Regions from separate parts of the Tatumella sp. JGM94 genome, predicted to be linked through region 3. Evidence: predicted binding sites of a transcription regulator. Region 3 holds the regulator's gene; each other region holds the start of a gene.
The links. The regulator CRP, encoded in region 3, controls carbon source genes, mostly activating them, when cyclic AMP is high. The targets are predictions, from matches to a motif close to ATGTGANNNNNNTCACAT.
Positions count from the first base shown of each region.

Region 1: the regulator CRP is predicted to act here: its motif matches at 952-969, upstream of aaeR (HTH-type transcriptional activator AaeR).
Region 2: the regulator CRP is predicted to act here: its motif matches at 1,334-1,351, upstream of JK216_RS00630 (sugar transporter).

Region 1 is NZ_JAERJN010000009.1:105,128-107,401, forward strand. It holds gene aaeA (p-hydroxybenzoic acid efflux pump subunit AaeA) at 1-532, opposite strand, end outside; gene aaeX (p-hydroxybenzoic acid efflux pump operon protein AaeX) at 540-743, opposite strand; gene aaeR (HTH-type transcriptional activator AaeR) at 987-1,907, shown strand; gene tldD (metalloprotease TldD) at 1,959-2,274, opposite strand, start outside.
Region 2 is NZ_JAERJN010000001.1:132,512-134,785, forward strand. It holds gene JK216_RS00620 (MFS transporter) at 1-517, shown strand, start outside; gene JK216_RS00625 (cytochrome b) at 701-1,261, shown strand; gene JK216_RS00630 (sugar transporter) at 1,375-2,274, shown strand, end outside.
Region 3 is NZ_JAERJN010000004.1:15,290-17,563, forward strand. It holds gene JK216_RS04015 (OsmC family protein) at 1-372, opposite strand, end outside; gene crp (cAMP-activated global transcriptional regulator CRP) at 674-1,306, shown strand; gene JK216_RS04025 (YccS/YhfK family putative transporter) at 1,378-2,274, shown strand, end outside.

The DNA.
Region 1 (2,274 bases), on a different contig from region 3:
GGCTGATAAATTCACCACCGTATACCGTCAGGTTGGTCACCCAGCCATCAGAGGGCGCCCGGATATCAGTACGCGTCAGGTCTATCTGCGCCAAATCACGGGCAGCCGTTGCCTGAGCCAGCTGATGCTCACTGGTCTGCAGATCATTATTCGCCTGCTCTACGGCTTCTTTAGACAGCGCCAGAGTCCCTATTTTATTGCGTCGTGCGGCCTCACGGCGTTTTTCACTGACCACGGCCTGGTAGTAATCCACATTCGCCTGAGCTTCATCTAAGGCTTCCTGAAAGCGCGGACGGTCAACGATAAATAGCGTATCACCTTTTTTCACAAACTGGTTATCACGCACATTAACATCCGTAATCAGGCCGGTGACATCGGGTGAAATCGCCACCACGTCTGCCGCAAACTTAGCATCTCTGGTCCAGGGGGATTCGGTGTAATAAACCCATGCCCTGAAGACAATAATAATGGCAACAATCACCAGAATCAGGGTTATCCCATAGCGTGCGATTTTTCTTATAAGCGTTTTCACTGAAACCTCAGACCATTAAACTGGAGACAAAATAAAAGACACAGCAATACAGCGCTGTGTTAAAAAGAGAAGGATGCCAGACAAGATCATAGATCCCGCTGGGTGTGAGGATCCTTTTCACTACCCAGAACAGCAGCAATGACAGGATCAGCTCGACAAAAATAGGCGGAAAAGATAGCCCAAAAACGACTAAAACCGGATGCACACTCATTTTAAATCCTTTGGAATAAATATCTTACACCCGGCCAACCAGTAACCGATAGTCGTTAACATCAGAGCAAACGTTGCCTGATGGCAGGTTAACCACAAGCCTGTGTCAGAACACATGGATTCGTATAATTTCAGAAGTTACGGTAAGCACATAAATTATCGACCGGATCTCATTATAGTAACGTGTCTGATAGTTAGTTTTCTACATTATGTGACATAAATCACTTTTAAGTCAGAGTTAATAATGGAACGGTTAAAAGGTATGTCAGTTTTTGCGAAGGTTGTCGACCTGGGGTCCTTCACAGCCGCGGCTCGTCAGCTCCGGCAAAGTGTTTCTTCAGTCAGCCAGACAATCGCGAAACTGGAAGATGACTTACAGGTTAAATTACTCAACCGTAGTACCCGCAGTATTGGTTTAACCGAAGCAGGCAGGATTTATTATCAGGGCTGCAAACGGATGCTAAACGAGGCATCGCAGGTCCATGAGCAAATTTATGCGTTTAATAACACGCCAATTGGTATGCTGCGTATCGGCAGTACCACTACCATGGCCCGGAACGTACTGTCACCGATGACAGCCAAACTGCTGAATGACTTCCCGGGACTGAGCGTTAATCTGATCACCGGTAACCCTTCTCCGGATTTGATTGCTCATGGGCTGGATTTAGTGATCAAAGCCGGCAAACTGGAGAATTCGGCTTTATTCTCACGACGGCTGGGAAGTATGCCAATGGTACTCTGTGCATCCGCACATTTTCCGGAACTGCGTAATTTACCGGCCAGCCCCGAAGAATTAGAACGTTTTGTCTGGCTGGAATACAGTGTTTCGCCTTATAACCAATTCAGGCTGATAGCCCCCGACGGTCATCACCTGAAGATGTCGCCGAAAGGACGGTTTGCGACCAATGATCCCCTGACGCTGATTGGCTGGCTGAAAGCCGGTTCGGGGATCGCTTATATGCCGCTGATGTGGGTACTTGATGAAATCAAACGCGGTGAAATTGAGATCCTGTATCCCCGGTATCAGTCGGAACCCCGTCCGGTTTATGCGCTGTTCACCGAACGGGACAAATTACCCCTGAAAGTACAGGTATGTATTGATTATCTGACAGAATACTTCCGGGAAATGGCAGTAAAGTATCAGGAATATCGTGCCAGACTCTGACCCGCATCACTTTATCAGCACTACGGGTCAGCCTCAGAGAGCAAACGCTGCTCAGGCGGTCCCGCCGACGGTCAGTTTATCCAGTTTCAATGTCGGTTGTCCTACGCCAACCGGTACGCTCTGCCCGTCTTTTCCGCAGACACCGACTCCTTTATCCAGCGCCAGGTCATTACCGACCATCGAAACCTGCTGCATCGCTTCGATACCGGAACCAATCAGGGTCGCCCCTTTGACAGGTGAAGTAATCTTTCCTTTTTCGATCAGGTACGTCTCAGAGGTCGAGAATACAAATTTACCGGAAGTAATATCTACCTGACCACCACCAAAGTTTGGCGCATACAGCCCGAATTCAACACTTTCAATAATA
Region 2 (2,274 bases), on a different contig from region 3:
CCTGGTGATGGGGGCTTTCGTCACTCTGTTTAACTATATTGGTTATCGGCTGCTGCACGCACCGTACTCCATGAGTCAGGCAACCGTCGGGTTAATTTCGGTGGTTTACCTCGCCGGTTCATGGAGTTCTCCGAAAGCCGGTGCGATGAGCGTCCGGTTTGGCCGCGGCCCGGTATTTTTGTTTTCCGTCAGTCTGATGCTGGCCGGGGTGCTTGTCTCCCTGTTCTCCTCGGTCTGGCTGATCCTGCCGGGACTGCTGATGTTTACCGGCGGATTCTTTGCCGCCCACTCGATTGCCAGCAGCTGGATTGGGGTGCGGGCCCGGCGGGCCAAAGGCCAGGCGTCATCAATGTATCTGTTCTGCTATTACCTTGGTTCCAGTGTGGCCGGGACTTCCGGGGGGATTTTCTGGCGCCATTTTGGCTGGACAGGCGTTGTCGGGTTTATCTCGGTGCTGCTGATACTGGCATTATGCGTCGGTTATAAACTGATGAACCGCCTGCAACCTGCCCGCTAATTGCTTTTTACCGGTATCCGTGTGCGGATACCGGTACGCCTGCTGCTGTCACCTTACCTCCGATTGTATATATTCGTAAGAATATTTTAGCCTGATTGTAATAGTCTCTATACTTGCCACAACAGTCTCTGCCGGTAACAACCATCACTCGATGACCCGCGCCGATCCGTCACGGAGAACACCATGCCAGATTGTACATATACAACCTATCACCGCTGGCAGATCCGTCTGCACTGGCTGACATTAGTGCTGCTGATTATTGTTTACGGGACTATTGAACTGCGCGGGCTGGCAGTACGTGGTTCCTGGCAAGGTAAGATGGTGATAATGACCCATTTCAGTTGCGGTGTTCTGGTCTTTGCGGTGATTTGTCTGCGGCTGTTACTGCGCTTGCGCTATCCGGCCCCTCCGCCACTGTCACTGGCAAGACAATGGCAGCACCGTCTATCTTCTGCGGTACATCAGTTGTTATATCTGTTATTCCTGTCATTACCGGTGATGGGAGTCGCGTCGCGCTATCTGCGTGGCCAGCCGTGGCCGTTGTTTGGCATACTGATGCCGGTCACCACCCGCCCTGACCCCGGCCTCAGTCGTCAAATCATCCGCTGGCATGAAACCCTGGCAGATGCGGGCTACTGGCTGATTGGGTTACATGCGCTGGCCGCCATTATCCATCATTTTTTACTGCGGGATAACACTCTGCGCAGGATGCTGCCATCACGCAGAGTTCCGCCGCACCCATAAACATCTGCATTCTGTTTATCAGACTAATTAAAGGTTTAATCCTGTGTTCAAATTCGTCACAATACGCGAATAATGTGATTGAGATCACCTAACGCCAAGGAAAAAGCCTTTTTATGATAGCTGAATCTTCCTGCCAGCCAGAAGACCCGCAATATAACCCGCCAGGCTCACGTAAAGTAGCATGGTTAAGAGTGCTGCTGATGGCGGTGGCTGCCTTCATCTTCAATACCACCGAGTTTGTCCCCGTCGGGCTGTTGTCGGATATCGGTGCCAGTTTCAATATGAAAACGGCTGATGTAGGGATTATGCTGACCATCTATGCCTGGTGCGTCGCCTTGCTGTCATTACCGCTGATGCTGCTGACCCGCAATATCGAGCGCCGCTTTTTGCTGGTGATCCTGCTGGTACTGTTTACGGCCAGCCATCTGTTGTCAGCCTTCGCCTGGGATTTTAACGCACTGCTGGTCTCCAGGGTCGGTATTGCCATCACCCACGCTGTTTTCTGGTCGATCAACGCCTCACTGGCTATCCGGATTGCACCGCCGGGCAAGAAAACCCAGGCACTGAGTATGATTGCCACCGGTACAGCACTGGCAATGGTGTTAGGTGTTCCCCTTGGCCGGATTATTGGTCAGACTATGGGCTGGCGCTCCACCTTCGGTATTATCGCTATCTCATCACTGGTGCTGATGGTTATGCTGATAAAACTGTTGCCGAAATTACCAAGTGAACATACGGGTTCCCTGAGTAGCCTGCCGCTGCTGATGCGCCGCCCGGCGCTGATGAGCATGTATTTGCTGGTGACCCTGGTCGTCACCGCCCATTATACGGCTTACAGCTATATCGAACCGTTTATGCAACAGCTGGCACAACAGGGTGAAAACTTCACGACCCTGTTGTTATTACTGTTTGGCGCAGCCGGTATCTTTGGCAGTGTGCTGTTCTCGTCACTGGGTAAACACTTCCCTTCATCACTGTTAGCCGGTGCAATTACCGCGATTATGCTGTGTATG
Region 3 (2,274 bases):
ATCAACCCCTTTACCCAGCATTAAAGCAACCGAGCAATATTTTTCAGCCGAAAGTGAAACTGCACGCTCTACCGCTGTATCGGCCAGGTTATGCCCGGTGACAATAAAGTGAAGATTAATATGGGTAAACAGACGCGGCGCTTCTTCGCGACGCTGCGATGTCAGTTTAACTTCACAGTCTGTCACATCATGACGGCCTTTCTGCAAAATAGACACCACGTCAATGGCACTACAGCTTCCGGTAGCCATCAAAACCATTTCCATCGGGCTGGGAGCTTTGTCACCGGCATTACCATCCATAAGGACCTGATGTCCCGAGGCTGATTCCCCGATAAAACTCAACCCTTCAACCCATTTTACGCGTGCCTGCATTGTTCTTACTCTCAGTTTATTAAATATCTGTCAGATTACTCCTTCACAGGATAAACGGCAATCTGCGGGCAATGACCCGGGCCAGACAATACAACAGGAGACAGTTTCCTCAGGGTATGCTACAAACAGAGGGGTAGATAATTTTTACCCGATTACAACCATGGCAAAACGGTCGTCTTCACCAGAGTAAGTGTCACTGGGTCACCGCGAATGTCAGACAAAAAAGCCCTATGATTTCAAAGCCCCACAGGATCTTACCCCCTGTGTTTCCGGCACGATTACAACAGAAGGATACAAGAGAATGGTTCTTGGTAAACCACAAACAGACCCTACATTAGAATGGTTCCTGTCCCATTGTCATATTCACAAATATCCCTCCAAAAGCACCCTGATCCATCAGGGTGAAAAAGCGGAAACTCTCTATTATATAGTGAAAGGCTCCGTTGCTGTTCTGATTAAAGATGAAGAAGGAAAAGAGATGATCCTCTCTTATCTGAATCAGGGCGATTTTATTGGAGAACTGGGATTATTTGAGGAAGGCCAGGAACGTACTGCCTGGGTGCGCGCCAAAGTTGCCTGTGAGGTTGCGGAGATTTCTTACAAGAAATTCCGTCAGCTTATTCAGGTGAATCCCGAAATTCTGATGCGCTTATCATCACAGATGGCACGCCGTTTACAGGTAACGTCGGAAAAAGTCGGTAATCTGGCCTTTCTTGACGTTACCGGACGCATTGCCCAGACCCTGCTTAACCTGGCACGTCAGCCCGATGCAATGACTCATCCTGACGGAATGCAGATCAAAATTACCCGTCAGGAGATCGGCCAAATCGTCGGTTGTTCCCGCGAAACCGTCGGCCGGATCCTGAAAATGCTGGAAGATCAGAACCTGATTTCAGCCCACGGGAAAACCATCGTCGTCTACGGTACCCGTTAACGGATCATACTGTCCGCTGCACGGCAGGTGACTGCCGTGTCTTGTTTATTATTGACCTGCGGTTGTATCTGATGTGGCGCAGAATTGTTTATCACCCTGAAGTTAACTATGCCTTGCGCCAGACACTTATCCTGTGTCTTCCTGTCGCCGCCGGATGGCTGGCCGGCGATCTGCAGAAAGGTCTGCTGTTTTCTCTGGTACCAGCCTGCTGCAATATCGCCGGACTGGATACCCCGCATCGCCATTTTTTTAAGCGAATTGTTATCGGCGGTACTCTGTTTGCGCTCAGTAGTTTCTTACTACAGTGGCTGCTGCTGCGTAATGTCCCGTTACCGTTTATTGTCGGTGCGCTTCCATTATTAATCGGAGTATGCGGTGAAATAAGCCCGTTGCATGGACGTCTGCTACCGGGGTCCCTGATCGCCATGACATTTACGCTGAGCCTGGTCGGACGAATGCCCCTGTGGGGCCCCCCTTTGCTCTATGGCTGCGGTACTTTATGGTACGGACTGTTTAACTGGTACTGGTTCAGGCTGTCTAAGGATCAGCCGCTGCGTGAAACACTCAGCCTGTTATACCGCGCTCTGGCGAAATATTGCGAGGAAAAATATACTCTGCTCAGCAGCAGTGATTATGATAAATCATTACCCGCATTACTGAATTACCAGCAGAAAGTCGTCGATTTAATCACCACCGCCTATCAGCAAATCCATATGCTTTCCGCGGAAAAAAACAGCCGTGAAAAATACCTGATCCGTACCTTTATGATGGCAGAAGACCTGCAGGAGCATATTTCAGTGACTCTCAGCCAGAGTGAGGATGTCAGAGATCTGGTACAGAAAAGTCAGTCGGGAGAAATTATCAAACGCACCGCTAATCTGGTTGCCGGACAACTGCGCAAGACCGCCGATAATATCCTTTATCACCAGATTCCGGCGGACTTTTCGATGCGTGAGTCTCTGTCAGAA